Regions from separate parts of the Kitasatospora sp. NPDC024654 genome, predicted to be linked through region 2. Evidence: riboswitches for the same ligand, from Rfam matches in the RefSeq annotation. Region 2 holds a riboswitch; each other region holds the start of a gene.
The links. Region 2 has a riboswitch for cyclic di-AMP ahead of ACZ38L_RS29150 (M23 family metallopeptidase). Riboswitches for the same ligand answer to the same signal wherever they lie in the genome.
Positions count from the first base shown of each region.

Region 1: linked by a shared signal. The riboswitch ahead of ACZ38L_RS12765 (transglycosylase family protein) and the one ahead of ACZ38L_RS29150 (M23 family metallopeptidase) in region 2 are both predicted to bind cyclic di-AMP.
Region 3: linked by a shared signal. The riboswitch ahead of ACZ38L_RS07530 (C40 family peptidase) and the one ahead of ACZ38L_RS29150 (M23 family metallopeptidase) in region 2 are both predicted to bind cyclic di-AMP.

Region 1 covers NZ_JBVHLF010000016.1:49,611-55,257, reverse strand. The annotation lists gene ACZ38L_RS12775 (FtsB family cell division protein) at 1-331, opposite strand, end outside; gene eno (phosphopyruvate hydratase) at 438-1,727, opposite strand; gene ACZ38L_RS12765 (transglycosylase family protein) at 1,916-2,761, opposite strand; cyclic di-AMP (ydaO/yuaA leader) riboswitch at 2,767-2,930, opposite strand; gene ACZ38L_RS12760 (cytochrome P450 family protein) at 3,143-4,390, opposite strand; gene ACZ38L_RS12755 (SDR family NAD(P)-dependent oxidoreductase) at 4,536-4,958, shown strand; gene ACZ38L_RS12750 (nucleoside triphosphate pyrophosphohydrolase) at 4,997-5,647, opposite strand, start outside.
Region 2 covers NZ_JBVHLF010000066.1:1,527-7,173, reverse strand. The annotation lists gene ACZ38L_RS29170 (SpoIIE family protein phosphatase) at 1-1,049, opposite strand, end outside; gene ACZ38L_RS29165 (hypothetical protein) at 1,200-1,445, opposite strand; gene ACZ38L_RS29160 (TetR/AcrR family transcriptional regulator) at 1,536-2,120, opposite strand; gene ACZ38L_RS29155 (alpha/beta fold hydrolase) at 2,120-2,971, opposite strand; cyclic di-AMP (ydaO/yuaA leader) riboswitch at 3,194-3,353, shown strand; gene ACZ38L_RS29150 (M23 family metallopeptidase) at 3,366-4,586, shown strand; gene ACZ38L_RS29145 (hypothetical protein) at 4,690-5,601, opposite strand.
Region 3 covers NZ_JBVHLF010000008.1:105,987-111,633, reverse strand. The annotation lists gene ACZ38L_RS07540 (NYN domain-containing protein) at 1-1,214, shown strand, start outside; gene ACZ38L_RS07535 (C40 family peptidase) at 1,393-2,436, shown strand; cyclic di-AMP (ydaO/yuaA leader) riboswitch at 2,713-2,863, shown strand; gene ACZ38L_RS07530 (C40 family peptidase) at 2,867-3,958, shown strand; gene ACZ38L_RS07525 (C40 family peptidase) at 4,140-5,216, shown strand; gene ACZ38L_RS07520 (hypothetical protein) at 5,258-5,647, shown strand, end outside.

The DNA.
Region 1 (5,647 bases), on a different contig from region 2:
CCGAGGACGGCTGGGCGGCCGCCGAGGGCTTCGGGTCGACCGAGACGAACGCGGTCTCCCCGGGGAGCGCGTAGTGCAGCCGCTCGCGGGCCTGGGCCTTCACGTACTCCGGGTCCTGCCAGCGGGCCCGCTCCTTGGTCAGCTGCTCGACCTGCTGCCGGGCCTGCTCGGCCGTGACCCGCTGGGCATTGATCTCGGAGCGCTGGGAGAGGAACTGGCGGGTGGGGTAGGCGAGGATCGCCACCAGCGCGCAGAGCACCAGGACGAGCACGGTGGCCCGGCTGGTGAAGCGCGGCCGCGCCGCCAGTCCCGGGATCTTCCAGCCTGCCATCGCTACCCCTCCGTTCGCACCGGTGCCCCGGCGTCCACCCTACGGGGTGAACGGCGGGGCACCGGACGGCGAACTACGGGCGTGTCAGCCCTCGAACTCGCTGTGCTTACTGGTCCGCGGAGCGGAACCGCGGGAAGGCGGCACGGCCGGCGTACTCGGCGGCGTCGTCGAGGATCTCCTCGATGCGCAGCAGCTGGTTGTACTTGGCGACGCGCTCCGAACGGGCCGGGGCACCGGTCTTGATCTGGCCGCAGTTGGTGGCGACCGCGAGGTCGGCGATGGTGACGTCCTCGGTCTCGCCGGAGCGGTGCGACATCATGCAGCGGTAGCCGTTGCGCTGGGCCAGCTCGACGGCGTCCAGGGTCTCGGTCAGCGAGCCGATCTGGTTCACCTTCACCAGCAGCGCGTTGGCGGTGCCGGTCGCGATGCCCTTGGCCAGGCGGGCCGGGTTGGTCACGAACAGGTCGTCACCGACCAGCTGCACCTTGGCGCCCAGCTCGTCGGTGAGGGCCTTCCAGCCCTCCCAGTCCGACTCGTCCAGCGGGTCCTCGATGGAGACCAGCGGGTAGTTGGCGACCAGGTCGGCGTAGTAGGCGCCGAGCTCGGCGGAGGAGAGCGCCTTGCCCTCGAACTGGTAGGCGCCGTCCTTGTAGAACTCGGAGGAGGCGACGTCCAGGGCGAGCGCGACGTCCTTGCCCGGGGTGTAGCCGGCCTTCTTGATGGCCTCGACGATCAGGTCGAGCGCCTCGCGGTTGCTGTCCAGGTTCGGCGCGAAGCCGCCCTCGTCGCCGAGGCCGGTGGAGAGACCGCGCTCCTTCAGCACGCCCTTGAGCGTGTGGTAGACCTCGACGCCCCAGCGGACGGCCTCGGAGAAGGACTCCGCGCCGATCGGGGCGATCATGAACTCCTGGATGTCGACGTTGGAGTCCGCGTGCGAGCCGCCGTTGAGGATGTTCATCATCGGGACCGGCAGGACGTGCGCGTTCGGGCCGCCCAGGTAGCGGAACAGCGGCAGGTCGCTGGCCTCGGAGGCGGCGTGCGCCACGGCGAGCGAGACGCCCAGGATGGCGTTGGCGCCGAGCGAGGACTTGTCGGGGGTGGCGTCCAGGTCCAGCATCGCCTGGTCGATCAGCCGCTGCTCGGTCGCGTCGTAGCCGACCAGCTCCGGGCCGATCTGCTCGATCACGGCGAGGACGGCCTTCTCGACACCCTTGCCGAAGTAGCGGTTCTTGTCGCCGTCGCGCAGCTCCAGGGCCTCGAAGGCACCGGTGGAGGCGCCGGACGGAACAGCGGCACGGCCGGTGCTGCCGTCGTCGAGGCCGACCTCGACCTCGACCGTGGGGTTGCCGCGGGAGTCGAGGATCTCGCGGGCTACGACGACATCAATGGACGGCACGAGGCATCTCCTATGCGGAAGCGGTCCGGGGGACGTGGAACGGGTCGTACGACCAGAGCCTAACCGCACCCACCGGTCCGGCCGCCCGGACCTGGCTCCCCGTCTCGGCGTGTGGCCGGACTACCGGTCGGTAGTTCACCCGAATGCGCGTGCGGGGCAACCTGATCGCCCCGCACGCGCCGCCCGGCTCAGCCGAGGTGCAGCACCTGACCGGGCATGATCAGGTCCGGGTCGCCGCCGATCGTGCCGTGGTTGCCGTCGTAGAGCGCCTGCCAGCCGCCCTGGAGGTGCTGGGCCTGGGCGATCATGGAGAGCGTGTCGCCGGGACGCACGGTGTAGTCGTGGCCCGAGCCGGTGCCCTGCGCGGCGGCGGGGGCGGCGGCCGGCGCCGCCGGGGCGGCCGGGGCCTGCGCGGACACGCCGGCGTACTGGTCGTAGACGCTCTGGTGGCTGGTCCAGTGCCAGCCACCGTCCTTCTGGTACCAGAAGACCTTGGCGGCCGGGTCCCAGCCGGCCTTGCCCTGGAAGACCGGGCCGCTCTGCTGCGGCTGGGCCTGCGGCGCCTGACCGTGCGACTGGGCCTGCGGCGCGGCCTTGGTGCGGGCGGCCGGCGCGGACGAGCCCGACGACGAGGTGTCGACCGCGGCGGGGGCGCCACCGGCGGTCAGGCCGGCCTTGACCGAGCAGACCGGCCAGGCGCCCGGTCCCTGGTCGGCCAGCACCTTCTCGGCGACGGAGATCTGCTGGGACCGGGTGGCCTGGTTGGCCTGCGGGGCGTACTGGGTGCCGCCGTACGCGGCCCAGGTGGAGGAGGTGAACTGCAGGCCGCCGTAGAACCCGTTGCCGGTGTTGATGCTCCAGTTGCCGGTGCTCTCGCAGTCCGCGACCTTGTCCCAGACCGATGCGGTGGCGGCGTGCGCGCCGGTCGCGGTGAGCAGCGGCATCGCCAGTCCGACCCCGGCCACGCCGGCTGCGGCGATGGCCTTCTCGGTATTGGTGCGACGACGATGACGGCCTGTTCCGGTGAGCAGCATGAAGGTTTCCCTCTCCGCACGCCTGCGAGGTGAGCTGTCGGGTTCGGACCGGGAGGTGGCCCGGCCGTCCGTCCGGATCGCTCCGGCGGGCGGCTTCACCCCTAGCCGTGGGGAACGGCGGAAATACCTGGGTCCCCCGCCCCTGCCCAGGGTGTGGTCGGTGTCCCGATGGCGCGGCGGGCAGGATTCGGCGTTCCGCGCACGGGGTCCGCAGCTGCGAACTCCACGGAGAGTAGACAGATGGGCAGACCAATCACAAGCTCATATCGCGTACATCACATGAAAATTACGGACCGTCATGGATCGCCTACCAACGACGGGCATATGTCCGCATTGATGGGCATTCATATTCGGTCGCACCAGGGCGAATCCGACACGCCGTCAGCCCTCGGCCGTGAACGCCACCGGGAGTTCCCGCAGGCCACGCATGATCAGTCCGCCGCGCCAACGCAACTCGGCCGGATCCGCCGAGAGCTGAATGTCCGGCAATCGGGTCAGCAGCGTGGCCAGCGCGATCTGCCCCTCCAGCCGGGCCAGCGGGGCGCCGATGCAGTAGTGGATCCCGTGACCGAAACCCAGGTGCGGGTTGTCCGTCCGGGCCAGGTCCAGGGTGTTCTCGGCGGCGAACCGCGCCGGGTCCCGGTCGGCCGCCGCGAGCACCACCAACACCGGGTCACCGGTCGCGATCCGCACCCCGCCGATGGTCAGCGGTTCGGTGGCGAACCGCCAGGTGGCCAGCTCCACCGGGCCGTCGTAGCGCAACAGCTCCTCGACGCCGGTGGTCAGCAGCCCCCGCTCACCGCGGGCGAGCGCGCCCTGCAGCAGCGCCCGCTGCTCCGGGTTGCGGAGCAGCGCGTAGGTGCCGTTGCCGATCAGGTTGACGGTGGTCTCGAAGCCGGCGAAGAGCAGGATGAAGGCCATCGCGGCGGCCTCGTTCTCGGTGAGGTGCTCGCCGTGGTCGCTGGCCCGGATCAGACCGGAGATCAGGTCGTCGCCCAGGTCGGCCCGCTTGCGGTGGATCAGCTCGGCCAGGTACGTCCGCATCCGCTTCACGGCACGGGCCACCCCGCCGCGCGGGCCGCCGCCGTGGCGGATCATCATCCCGGCCCAGTCCCGGAAGTCGTCCTGGTCCTCGGCCGGCACGCCGAGCAGGTCGCAGATCGCGTAGATGGGGAGCGGGAAGGCGAACTCGTGGATCAGGTCGGCCGAGCCGCGGGCGGCGAAGGAGTCGATCAGCCGGTCGGTCAGCTGCTGCACCCGGGGTTCGAAGGCGGCCACCCGACGCGGGGTGAAGGCCTTGGAGACCAGCCGACGCAGCCGGGTGTGGTCCGGCGGGTCGATGTTCAGCAGATGGGTCATCAGGTCGGCGCTGCGCTCGCCGGGGATGCCGACCCGCCCGGTGCGGTGGGCCTGCTCGCTGTGGTGCGCCGGGTTCTTGGAGAGTCGGCCGTCCGCCAGCGCCTGCCGGGCGTCCGCGTACCGGGTCACCAGCCAGGCATCCACCCCGCTGGGCAGGGTGGTCCGGTGCACGGGGGCGTGCGTTCGCAGCCAGGCGTACGCCGGATAGGGGTCGGCGGCGAACTCCCAGGTGAACAGGGGTGGCATGGGGGTCTCTGACGGCTCCAGCATGACCCGACGTTATCCGGTCCGATCAGGAGTGAGCCTGGTCACCTGACGGGTAATCCCTGTTGCGGAGGGTCGCGCCGTGCCTACGATCCTCGGATAGCCATAGGCGGACGCCAGTGCGGTGGCGTCCCCCCAAGGAGGAGCAGCCATGCGAGTAGCCGGGGCAGTGGTGGTCATCGCGGTACTCGACGGCGGCGACGGTGCGGGACTCGCCCGTCGGTTCGTCGCCGCCGGCGCCACCGGCCTGCTGATCGCCGACCCCCGGGCCGGGATCGCCGAGGACCTCGCCGCCGACCTGGACCGCCCGGGTTGCCCGGTGGTCGGGGTGAGCGGCGACGTCCACCAGCCCAGCGACATCGCCGCGCTGGTGGACACCGCCGAGAAGCACCTCGGCCGGATCGACCTCTTCTGCGTCGCCGGCCCGGACGGCGAGCGGATCGTCGCGCTGGACGAGCTGCCCGGCCACCTGGACCGGCTGGCCGAACTGCTCGACCCGCTGGGCGAGGCGATCTGCGCGGTCGTCCCGCCGCAGCGCGTCGTCGCGGGCACGCCGGCCCCGCAGGCTTCCTGATCCGACCGGGGGCGCCCGGCCCGGGCCTCCCCGGCCGGTCAGTCGGCCGGGTGCCCCTCGGCGGCGCGCACCTCGGCGCGATAGCGGCGGGCGGCGGCGCGCAGCGCGGCGTCCGGGTCGACCCCCGCGTCGTACGCGCGCTGCACCACGGCCAGCAGCAGCTCGCCGGCGCTGCCCTCGTCCAGCTCGGCGGGCAGCTGGTACGGCGCGTCCGGCGCGCCCGTGAAGCCCGCCCGGCGGACCCGGGAGACCAGCTTGGCCGCGTACGCCAGGGCCGGCAGCCCGGCCGGCACGCCGTCCAGCACCGACTCCCGGTGCCGCTTCTCGGCGGCCTTGAGAGCCTCCCAGTTGGCCTCCACCTCGTCGGTGGTCGACGCGGCGCTGTCGCCGAAGACGTGCGGGTGGCGGTACATCAGCTTCTCGACGATGGCCCCGGCCACCTCGTCGATCGAGAACGGGTCCGCCGGGTGCTCCTCGGCGATCCGGGCGTGGAAGAAGACCTGCAGCAGCACGTCGCCCAGCTCCTCGCGCAGCGTCTCCCGGTCCCCCTCCTCGATCGCCTCGACCAGCTCGTAGGCCTCCTCGACCAGGTACTTCACCAGTGAGGCGTGGGTCTGCTCGGCATCCCACGGGCAGCCGCCGGGCGAGCGCAGCCGGTCCATCACCGTGACCAGGTCGAGTAGCCGGGC
Region 2 (5,647 bases):
AGCCCGGCGTGCGGGAGGCCGGCACCCGAGCCGACCGCCTCGGCGGACGGGCCGCCGTCCGCGCCGGCCGGGTGGTGGTGCTCGGTGAGGAGGCCGGCGATCCGGACCGGGCGGCCGTGCACGTCGAGCAGCACCTCGCCGCGCTCGTCCAGTCCGGCGACCGTGCCGTCCGGGCGCAGCGCGCGGTAGGTGAGCCGGTAGCGGCCGCCGCGGGCCAGTACGTCCACCAGGGCGGCCTGGACGTCCGGCAACTCCTCGGGGTGGACCAGGCTGGTCAACTCCGGGGCCGGGTAGGGGCCGGGGCCGTCCGGCGGGGTGCGGCCGACCAGGCGGTAGGCGGCGGCGTCCCAGGCGCTCTCGCCGGTGACCAGGTCGCGTTCGAAGACGCCCGCGTCGGCGGCCCGGACGGCGCCGGCCAGCATCGGTTGGTGGTCGGCGGCCGGGTCGGGCGGCTCGGCGTGGGTCCGGACGCCCTGCGCGCTGCCGGTACCGGACTGCGCCTGCGCCAGTAGGTGGGCCAGGCGGTGGGCGCAGGCCTCCGCGATCGCCTCGAGGGCCTCCAGATCGCGGCGTGGGACGGTGCCGCGGTGGGCCAGGGTGAGCGCGAGGACGCCGAGGTCCTGGTCGTCCACCAGCAGCGGCAGGGCGACCACCGAGATCAGGCCGGTGCCGCCGCCCGCCGGGCCGCGCGGGAAGGCCCGGCTGGTCTGCTCGGGGCTGAGCAGCACGGGCGCGCGCCGGCGCAGGGCGGCGGCGACGGGCAGGTCGTCGGCCCGGTCGACGGTGGCGTAGCGGCGGTGCGCCCAGTCGGGCAGGCCGCTGGAGACCGTCAGTCGGAGCGCGCCGGAGCCGTCCAGCAGGTAGATCGCGGCACCCTCGCGGGTGACCCAACCGGGGCCCTCGGTGAGCACCGCGCCGAGCAGTTCGGAGGCGCTGGCGCAGCGCAGCAGGCTGCGGATGCAGGCCACGGTGGAACGGGCCGAGCCGCGGCCGCGGTGGGCGGGCGGCTGGTCGGCGGAGGTCGGCAGCCAGGGGGAGGTCAGGTCCATCGGGATACCCGGCCCTTCCGCTCCTGGGGCGTACCGCCGGGCCGGAGGGCGCCGGCGGGTGGTTCGACTGCCGTGAGTGACAGTGAATATCCTATTTGGTCCGGATGTAAATGTGGGGTGGCGAGGTCCGCGGGAGGGGCGGGGCGGTCGCTACTGGCCGTCGGCCTCGCCGTAGCCGGGCTGGGGGCGGGCCGGGACGTCGCCGAGGGTGCGCAGGCCGCGGACGATCGCCAGGGTGCGGCGGACGGCGGTCCAGCCGGTGGGCTGTTCGGGGGCGGTGGCGTACCCGGTGGTGGAGCAGGCGTTGGTGGTGGGCGTCGAGCCGGCACGCGGGGCCGGGACGGCGCCGGCGTCGGTCGGACGGGCGGACTGGCGGGCGGTGCTCGGCTGCGTCATGGGCCCTGGTCCTCTGCGCGTGGCGGTCTCGGTGGGGGACGGTAGTCCCGTCGGATGAACACACCGTGAGGTGCCCGGTTGGTTCCCCTGCTAACCGATCTCGTCGCTGGGCCAGTTACGCAGGCCGCCGGTGAGCACGCCGACCAGCCGTCGCTGGGTGACCGCCAGGTCCTCCGCGAGCTGGAACCCGCCGCCGATGGTGAGCGAGGCGAAGCCGTGGGCGACCGCGCGGACCGTCCGAGCGGCGTGGATCGCCTCGGACCGCTCGATCCCGTAGTCGCGCAGCACCTCCAGGATCGTGCCGACCAGCCGGGCGGCGGCCTCGAGCAGCTCGTCGTCGGGCTGAGCCGGCGTGGCCTGGGGCAGCGCGGCGTAGCGGTGCGGGTGGTCGGTGGCGTAGCGGTGGTAGCCGCGCAGCAGGGCCTCGATGGCGGCGTCCTCGGTCCGGCCGGCGGTCTCCCGGGCGAGCAGGTCGGCCAGGTCGGAGGTGACCCGGACGGCGACCAGTCGGCGCAGTGCGCCCAGGCCGCCCGGCACGTGCTTGTAGAGGGACGGTGTGGCGACGCCCGCGCGGGCCGCCACACCGGCCAGGGTGAGCGCCTCCAGGCCCTCGTCGTCGATCAGCGCCAGGGCGTGGTCGACCACGGCGTCGGGGGTCAGTCCGACCCTGGGCATCAGGCCACCTCGCTGAGGAACGGGAGCAGGGCGTCGGCGGTGGCCTGCGGGAACTCCGCCATCGGGTAGTGGCCGGCGCCGTCGATCATCACCCTACGGGCCCGCTGCGCGCTGGCCGTCAGCGCGGCGACCTGCCGGTCGGCGACCAACTCCGGCTTCGGGAAGTCGGGGTCCTTGGCGCCCATCAGCACCAGGGCCGGGCATCGCACGTCCTGGGTCCAGCCGAGCGGCGAGGAGTCGCCGGTGACGTAGCCGCGGGTGGCCTGGCGCCGGCCGGGGGTACGCAGGGCGGTGACCATGCGGGCCCGGTAGGCGGCGAAGTCGGCGGGCTTGCGGGTGGGGTAGGCGTGGTTGAGGTACGTGCCCCAGGTGCTCGGGAGGTTCAGGACCAGCGAGCCGAGCAGCTTGGTGAGGACGCGCTGGAGGGCGCCCGGCGGCGGGACCTCGATGAAGGCGTCCACCAGGACGATCCCGGCGGCGCGGTGCGGCGCGGTGCCCGCCGCCCTGACCACGGTGGCGCCGGTGTAGGAGTTGCCGACCAGGGTCGCGCGGTCGAGGTCCAGGTGGTCGAGCAGCGCGAGCAGGTCGGTGGCGAGGGCGGCGGGGGAGTAGTCGTCCCAGGCGATGGAGGAGTCGCCGAAGCCGCGCAGGTCCATGGTGATCACTCGGTGGCCGGCCGCGGTGAGCAGCGGGCGCAGGTGACGGTAGACGGTGCGGGAGTCGAGCATGCCGGGAAGGAGCACCACCGGTCTGCCGGAGCCGCGGGTGTCGTCGAAGGCCACGGTGCCGCCGGGGACGTCGAGGTACTGGGTCCGCGGGGTGAGGGCGTCGGTGCTGGAGTCGGTGGACATGGCGGCCTTCCTGGCTGTCGAGGTGGCTGCTGACAGCCACAAAGCTAAGGCTAATAGCCTTAGCTGTCAACGCTCTGTGGCCCGATCGCGAGGCTCGTATCTACGCGCGCTCGGGGCCTCAGGAGGCCGCGCGGGCCTCAGGGGAGCGGCTTGGAATCACGGGCTTCTGGGATTAACGTTTGATAACGCAGCGCGGTCGGCAACGCCGTACCCGAACGGCACCGTGCGCCGTCGCCCAATCCGCGACCCAGCCCGAGGGCGGGGTCGCAGAGCCGGGGAACCACCGTTCCTTGGGGTGAATCGGACCGGCCCCGGCCGGACCGTAGGAGACCTTCCTGCTCCGAACCCGTCAGCTAACCCGGTAGGCGCGAAGGAAGGAAAGGAGCGCGCCCCCGTGGCGTCGACGCACACCCCGGAGAGTCGCACCCAGGCCGGAGGTACTCAGCTGCTCGACTTTCCGGACGGGACAGGGCTGCAGGACGGAACGGAGCCGGCGCCCTTCGGGCCCGAGCAGTCGACCGTGGGCGAGGAGGCCGCGCGGCACCGGTTGCCCCGGCAGAGCCGTAGCGGCGCGCCGGTGCTCGGCGTGACGGCGATGGCCGCCGCCCTTGGGGCCACCGGGTTCTCCGCCAGCGCCGCCGCTGCCGCCACTCCCGGGCCGGCCGCACCCGCTCCGACCACACTTGCCGCGCCCGAGCAGCCCGCACAGCCCGCGCACGCCGTCGACGTCGACCAGGTGGCCGACCACGCCGCCGACCCCGGACTGGCGCTGGCCGCCCGGATCCAGCAGCAGGCCGACACCCGGCGCACCGCGGCCGAGGAGGCGGCCCGGGTCGAGGCCGCCCGGGAGGCCGCGGCCAAGCGGGAGGCGCAGGCGCGCGCCGAGGCGCGGGCCCAGGCCGAGGCGCAGGCGCGTGCTGAGGCGCAGGCGCGTGCTGAGGCGCAGGCCCGGGCCGAGGCGGAGGCGGAGGCCGCGCGGCAGGCGGCGGCGCAGGCCGCTGAGGCCGCTCAGGCCGAGGAGGCCGCGCGGGCGGCGGCGGTACGGGCCGCCACGGCGCAGGTCGCGGAGGAGCAGGGGCGGGCTGTCGCCGGGACTGCCGCGGTCGCGGTCGTCGGACCCATGGCCGTCGGAGGTGCGTCCGGCGAGGGCGTCACCGACCAGGCCGGGGCGTCGCCGGTCGTCGGCCCGTTCGCGCTGCCGATCGCCTCGTCGTACGCGCTCGGACCCGGCTACGGCCAGCCGGGCGGGCACTGGGCGCACCTGCAGACAGGTGTCGACTTCGCCGCCCCCGCCGGTAGCGCGGTGGCCGCGGTCGCCGGTGGGACCGTCAGTTCGGCCGGCTGGTCCGGCTCCGACGGCTACCGGGTGGTGCAGACGCTGTCCGACGGCACCGAACTCTGGTACTGCCACCTCTCCGCGATCACCGTCCCGGCTGGCCCGGTCGCCGCGGGCACCGTGCTCGGCAAGGTCGGCGCCACCGGCAACGTCAGCATGACCGCCAACGCCGCCGTCGGTGGCGTCAGCGGTCCGCGGCTGCGGCTGGAGGTCCGCCCCGGCGGCGGTGCCCCGGTCGACGCGTTGGGCTGGCTGCGCGGGCACGGGCTGAACCCGTAGCCGGTTGGTGGCGAGTGACGGGTGACAGTTGACGGAGGCCGTCAGCCCGGGTTTGGGCTGACGACTGACCACGACTGTCAGCGCTCACCCCGCACCCGGCCCCTCACTCGTCGCCCGGAAAGGTCCAGTCGCCCTCCGGCAGCGGGAGGTCGACCAGGCCGCGTTGCAGCAGGTAGCCGTCGACCTCGGCCGCGCCCGGTTCGGGGGCGAGGTCCTGGTACTCCGTCAGCAGCAGCTCGGGCAGCCCGGGGACCGTCCACTCGCCGCACAGCCGCAACGCCTCCGCCTGGACCGCCGCCTCGAAGGCCGGGTAGTCGCCGGCCAGCTCCTCCGGCATCGGGTGGCCCAGCGCCGTCAGTCCGGCCAGGTTCCGGTAGCTGCGCTCCATCAACTGCCGTTCCAGCAGCAGCCGGGCCCCGTCGGTGGCCATCCCGATCCCGAGCAGCACCCCCGGCTCCCAACCGTCCACGCCCTCCGGCTGGTCCAGCCCGTCCAGCGCGGCGAAGACCTCGATCCGCTGCTCCTCCGGCAGCTCGCGGAAGGCGTCCAGCCAGCTCCGGACCGCGGCGAGGTCGGTGGTGTCCACCCCGTCCGCGCGCAGCAGCAGCGCGTAGAGCCGTGGCCAGGTCACCAGGTGCGGTCGCCGCAGCAGCCCGGCGAGCAGCTCACCCTGCCACTCGGCCTCCTCGTGCAGCCGTTGCTGCCGCTTGGCGTTCAGCCGCCGGGCGGCCCGCTGATGGTCCACCAGCAGCCGCACCGCGGCGCCGTACGCGAGCGGCGACTCGTCGTCCGCGGGCTGCACGTAGAGGTGGATCCGTTCGTACAGCAGCTCCTGCACCAGGCCGGAGCTCAGCTCGGGGAACCCGTCGTGCATCCGGGCGCCGGCCAGTTCCAGCAGCGTCAACACCGTGCCGACCGCGCGCTCGGACACCGGCTCCCGTCCCGCGTCGGCGGCCCAGCTGAGCAGCGCGGCGCTGTGCGGACGGGGTGTGAGCTGCAGGTCTTCGACGTTCATCCCCGTACGGTAACCGCCTCCCGAGTGCGCCGGCGCTAGCGTACGC
Region 3 (5,647 bases), on a different contig from region 2:
CCAGCGCGCTCCGTCCGTATGCGAAGTTCACCCCCGCGCGGCGCGCCAAGTACGCCGGGACGGCGCTGGCGTCGGCGCTGGAGGCGGAGCCGGTGTTCCGGTCGCGGATAGCGGACCGGCTGCGGCTCGGGCAGCCGGATCTGGTGAAGGCGCTGGAGGCGGGCAGTGTCCCGAGTGCCGCCGAGCCGTTGGACGTCGCGGCCGCCGCCTACCTGCTGCGCCCGCGCGGCTGGACCCGGCTGGTCGCCGAGGCCGGCGAGCAGGCCGAGCGGGCCGGTGCCGAGGACGCCGCGGCGGAGGCCGCCCGTCAGGTGGAGAAGCTCCAGGAGGAGCTGGCCGCGGTGCGCGCGCAGGCCCGGGCCGACCTGGAGCGGCAGCGGGCCGAGTCGGAGGGTGTCCGCAAGGAGCTGGAGGCGCTCCGTCGCCGGCTGCGCAGCCTGGAGAGCGACACCCGCCGGGCGCAGGCGGAAAGCCGGCGGCTGCAGGGCGAGTTGACCGCGGCGGCGGCCGCGACCGCCGCCGAGCGCGGCGTGACGGAGGGGGAGAGTCGCCGACTGCGGCACCGGGTGGCCGAGCTGGAGAGCGCGTTGGAGAGCGGCCGCCGGTCGGCCCGGGAGGGCCGCAGCATCGAGGACATGCGGCTGCGGCTGCTGCTGGACACCCTGCTCCAGTCGGCCCAGGGCCTGCAGCGCGAGCTGGCGCTGCCGGTGACCCAGCTGCACCCGGCGGACCTGGTGGACGCGGTGGTCCCCGGCTCGGCCTCGCCGCACGACGTGGCGCGGCGTGGACTGGCCGACGACGACCCGGCGCTGCTCGACCAGCTGCTGGCGATTCCCCAGGTCCATCTGGTGGTGGACGGCTACAACGTGACCAAGACCGGCTACCCGACCCTGCCGCTGGAGCAGCAGCGGATGCGGCTGCTGGGCGGCCTGGCGATGCTGGCCCAGCGCACCCAGGCCGAGGTGACCTGCGTCTTCGACGGGCAGGACCTGGACGTCCCGGTGATCATGGCGCCGCCGCGCGGCGTGCGGGTGCGGTTCAGTCGGACCGGGCAGACCGCGGACGAGCTGATCCGCCAGCTGGTCCGGGCCGAGCCGCAGGGCCGCCCGGTGGTGGTGGTCTCGGCCGACCGCGAGGTGGCCGACGGCGTGCGCAAGGCCGGTGCCCGGCCGGTCGCCTCGGTGCTGCTGCTCAACCGGCTCGCGCGCAGCTGACGCCGGCTCGGGCGCCCGAGCCGCCGTTGCGGAGAAGCCGTGACGGCCGCTGAACCGGGGTGGTTCGCAGGGCCAAGGGAGTGGCGCGGCGATGTGACATTCACTAGGGTCTGGCGTCAAACCAATTTTTCCGGCCACTCACTCCATGGAGTGAGACCGCAGGAAGAAGGAGCCCCGCGTGGCGTCGCACCGCCGTCCCAAGCAGCCGAGTCGTGCCCGGGTCGCCGTGCTGACCGCCGCTGCGGCGGCCGCGGTCGCCCTCTCCGCGCAGAGCGCCTGGGCCGACCCGCAGCCGTCGATCGACGACGTCAAGGCGCAGATCGACAACCTGAACACCCAGCAGGAGCAGGCCTCCCAGCAGTTCGACGGTGCGCAGGAGAAGTCCGACCAGCTGCGCCAGCAGGCCTCCCAGCTGCAGGACGAGGTGGCCCGGACCCAGGACCAGGTGACCCAGCTGGAGCAGGGTCTGGCCGCGGTGGCCGGCGAGCAGTACATGAGCGACGGGATCGACCCGTCGGTACAGCTGATGCTCAACTCCAACCCGTCCGGCTACCTCTCCCAGGCCGCCAGCCTGGACCAGGCGACCACCACCGAGACCGACGCGCTCAAGTCGCTGCAGTCCGAGGAGCGGACGCTCAACCAGGAGAAGGCGGAGGCCTCGGCCACCCTGGCCGAGCTGGACGCCACCACCACCACGCTGAACAGCGCCAAGTCCCAGGTGCAGACCAAGCTGCAGCAGGCGCAGTCGCTGCTCAACTCGTTGAGCGCCAGCCAGCGGGTGGCCCTGCAGGCGGCCGAGCAGCAGGACGAGGGAGACGTGGCCTCCCGCGGCGCCGCCCGCGCCGACCTGGGCAACCTGCCGCCGGCCTCCGGTTACGCCGGGGCCGCGGTGGCCGCCGCGCTCAGCCGGCTCGGCGACTCGTACGTCTGGGGCGCCACCGGTCCGACCACCTTCGACTGTTCGGGCCTGATGCAGTGGGCCTACGCGCAGGCCGGCGTCTCGCTGCCGCGCACCTCGCAGGAGCAGGGCACGATCGGCACCGAGGTGCCCAGCCTCGCCGACGCCCAGCCGGGCGACCTGGTGATCTACGGCAGCGACATGCACCACGTGGGGATGTACATCGGCAACGGCAACGTGGTGCACGCGCCGCACACCGGCGACGTGGTCCGGGTCATGCAGGCCAGCGTGATCGGACCGATCGCCACCATCCGCCGGGTCTGACCGCGCGTTGACCCCGCCCGCGCGGGGTCGGCCTGACCGACCGTCACAGCCTTCACTGTGACCCACGCCACCCCCGCCGCTGCACTCCGGGTGACTCCGGTATCACCCATCGTCAATTTAATCAGTTTTTTCTGACAAGGATTTGAACGGATCACGGATCTGTTACTAGGGTCGGGGTCCTGACCACCGCGACGGTGATCACCCGACCGGGGTGACAGCGGGGGTACCGCCGAGTCTGGAAAGTGGCACGGGCAGTTGACTGCCCGACGGGGAACCCCTGCGGGGGCGCCGCGGACCGGAGCCGGGGAACCACGTTCCTCGGGGTGAATCGGCGCCAGGTCGGCCTGCTGGCCGGTGAGGCGTCGTAGGGCATCTCTTCCAGCCCGAACCCGTCAGCTCACCCGGTAGGCGGTCGAAGGAAGAAGGATTCGTGGGTTCCCATCGTCGTCCCAAGCCCGCCGGCCGTACCCGCACGTCGATCCTGACCGCCGCGGCCGCCACCGCCGTCGCGCTCTCCGCGCAGGGGAGCGCGCAGGCCGACCCGGCGCCGTCGCTCGATCAGGTCAAGGCGCAGGTTGACCAGCTGAACCAGCAGGCCGAGGCCGCCACCCAGCAGTACGACGGCGCGCAGGCCCAGGAGCAGGCGCTCCAGCAGCAGGTCAGCCAGCTGCAGGACCAGGTGGCCCGGCAGCAGGACCAGGTCACCCAGCTGCAGGGCGGGCTGGCCGAGGTCGCCGCGGACCAGTACGCGAACGGTGGGATATCCCCGACCGTCCAGCTGATGCTCACCAGCAACCCGGGCAACTTCCTGAACCAGGCCAGCTCGGTCAGCCAGCTGAACAGCACCCAGAGCGAGACGCTGAAGGAGCTGCAGCAGCAGCAACAGCAGCTCAACCAGAGCAAGTCCGAGGCGCAGGCCAAGCTCGCCCAGCTGGACGCCACCACGCAGACCCTGCAGGCCGCCAAGGACGCGGTGCAGGCGAAGCTGCAGCAGGCGCAGGCGCTGCTCAACACGCTGACCGCGCAGCAGCGCCAGCAGATGCAGGAGCAGGAGGCGCAGGCCGCCGCCGCCTCGCAGGCCGCCGCCCAGCAGGCCCAGGCCGCCGCCGCGCGTGCCGCGCACGCCGCGGGCAGCACCCTGACCGGGGCCGCGGCCGCCACCGGCGCGACCAATGCGCAGGCCGCCGCCGCCATCGCCGCCGCGGAGAGCCGGCTCGGTGACGAGTACGTCTACGGTGCCAACGGCCCGACCACGTTCGACTGCTCGGGCCTGATGCAGTGGGCGTACGCGCAGGCCGGCGTCTCGCTGCCGCGCACCTCGCAGGAGCAGTGGGCGTACGGCACCAACGAGGGCACCAACCTCGCCAACGCGCAGCCCGGCGACCTGATCATCTTCTACGGCGGCGACCACGTCGGCATGTACGTGGGTGGCGGCCAGGTCATCCACGCCCCGCACACCGGTGCGGTGGTCCGCTACGAGGCCGCCTCGGACATGCCGATCACGGCCATCGTGCGGGTCTGATTCTCCGTCGTCACGGCCCGGTCTCCCCGCGGGAGGCCGGGCCGTCGGCGTGCTCTGGCTCAGGCAGATGTCCGATTAGTGGTCAAATATTCGCATTGGCAAGGGTTTGGACACCCCCGCTGGGACTCGCTAACGTCTGCGCTCGGATCTCAGCTTCCACGGCGATTGGAGCCGTCACCCCATGGTGATGCCGCACCGCCCGGTCACTCCGGGCCGTTCCTCCCAACCGGGCGCCGCGCGACGGCTCGCCCGGGCGCTGATGGTCACCGCCGCGGCGACCACGGCGCTGGCGATGACCGCCGCCGTCGGTCAGGCCGCCCCGGTCGCGCCGAAGCCGGACAAGAAGGACGTCAAGGCCCAGGTCGACCAGCTCTACACGGAGGCCGAGCAGGAGAACGAGAAGGCCAACGCGGCCGAGGAGGCCCAGCGACGGTTGCAGGCCGACGCCGGCGCGCTGCAGCAGCAGGTGGCCGACGCGCAGGACACGCTCAACCGGATGCGCGGCGACCTGGCCACCCTGGCCGGGGCCGAGTACCGGTCCGGCGGGATGGACCCGACCGTTCAGCTGATCCTCTCCTCCGACCCCGAGGCCTACCTCAACCGGGCCCGCAGCCTGGACCAGGCCGCCCAGCAGCGCGCCGCCAAGCTGCGCGACGTGCGGGACCAGCAGCGCCGGCTCGACCAGAAGCGGGCCGAGGCGACCGGCAAGCTCGCCGAACTCGACCGGGTGCGGCAGACCCTGGTGCAGAGCAAGCAGCGGACCCAGCAGCGGCTGAAGAAGGCACAGGCCCTGCTGGACAGCCTGGACGCGACCGAGCGCGCCCAGCTCGTCGAGGACGACGCGAACGAGGCGCGGGCGCGGGCCGGCCGCGGGGCGGACCGGGTCGACCTGACCAGCCTGCCGCCCGCCTCCGACCGGGCCGCGGTCGCGGTGGCCGCCGCGCTCAGCAAGGTCGGCTCGCCGTACGTCTACGGATCCACCGGGCCGGGTGCCTTCGACTGCTCGGGTCTGATGTACTGGAGCTGGCGGCAGGCCGGAGTGACCCTGCCGCGTACCTCGCAGGCCCAGGCCTTCGGCGGGCGGCGGATCAGCCTCTCCGAGGCGCGACCGGGAGACCTGGTGATCTTCTTCAAGGACATGCACCACGTCGGCATGTACGTGGGCGGCGGCACGGTGGTGCACGCGCCGTACCCGGGGGCCCGGGTGCGCTACGAGAGCGTCGCGGTGATGCCGGTCGCGGCGGTGGTGCGGCCCTGAGCGGCGAGCGGTCGGCCCCCGCGGTCGTCCTCGGGCAGCCCGTGCCGTCGGCCGTCCACGGGCTGTCGCGGCGTGCCGCACTGCTGCTGGTGGCCGGCTCGCTGACCGGTCTGTCGCTGCCCCGGGTGCCGCCGCAGGCGTCCGGTGCCGGCCCGGCCGCGCCGGCCGCCGCGGACCGGACCGGCCGGCTGCTGGCCGCGCACGCCGCCGCGCTGCGGGCCGGCCCGCTGGCCGGGCTGCCGCTGGCCGAGTTCGGCTACCGCGAGACGGCCCGCGACGCGAGCACGCTCCGTGCCGAACTCTCCTACCGGTTCCAGGGCTTCGACGACTACCCGGCGCTGCTCCAGCGCCGCTTCGCCCTGACCGCGGACGGCGGCCTGGGCGCGGAGAGCCCGGCCCCGCAGGGCCCGGCCGCGCCCTGGGACGCGGGC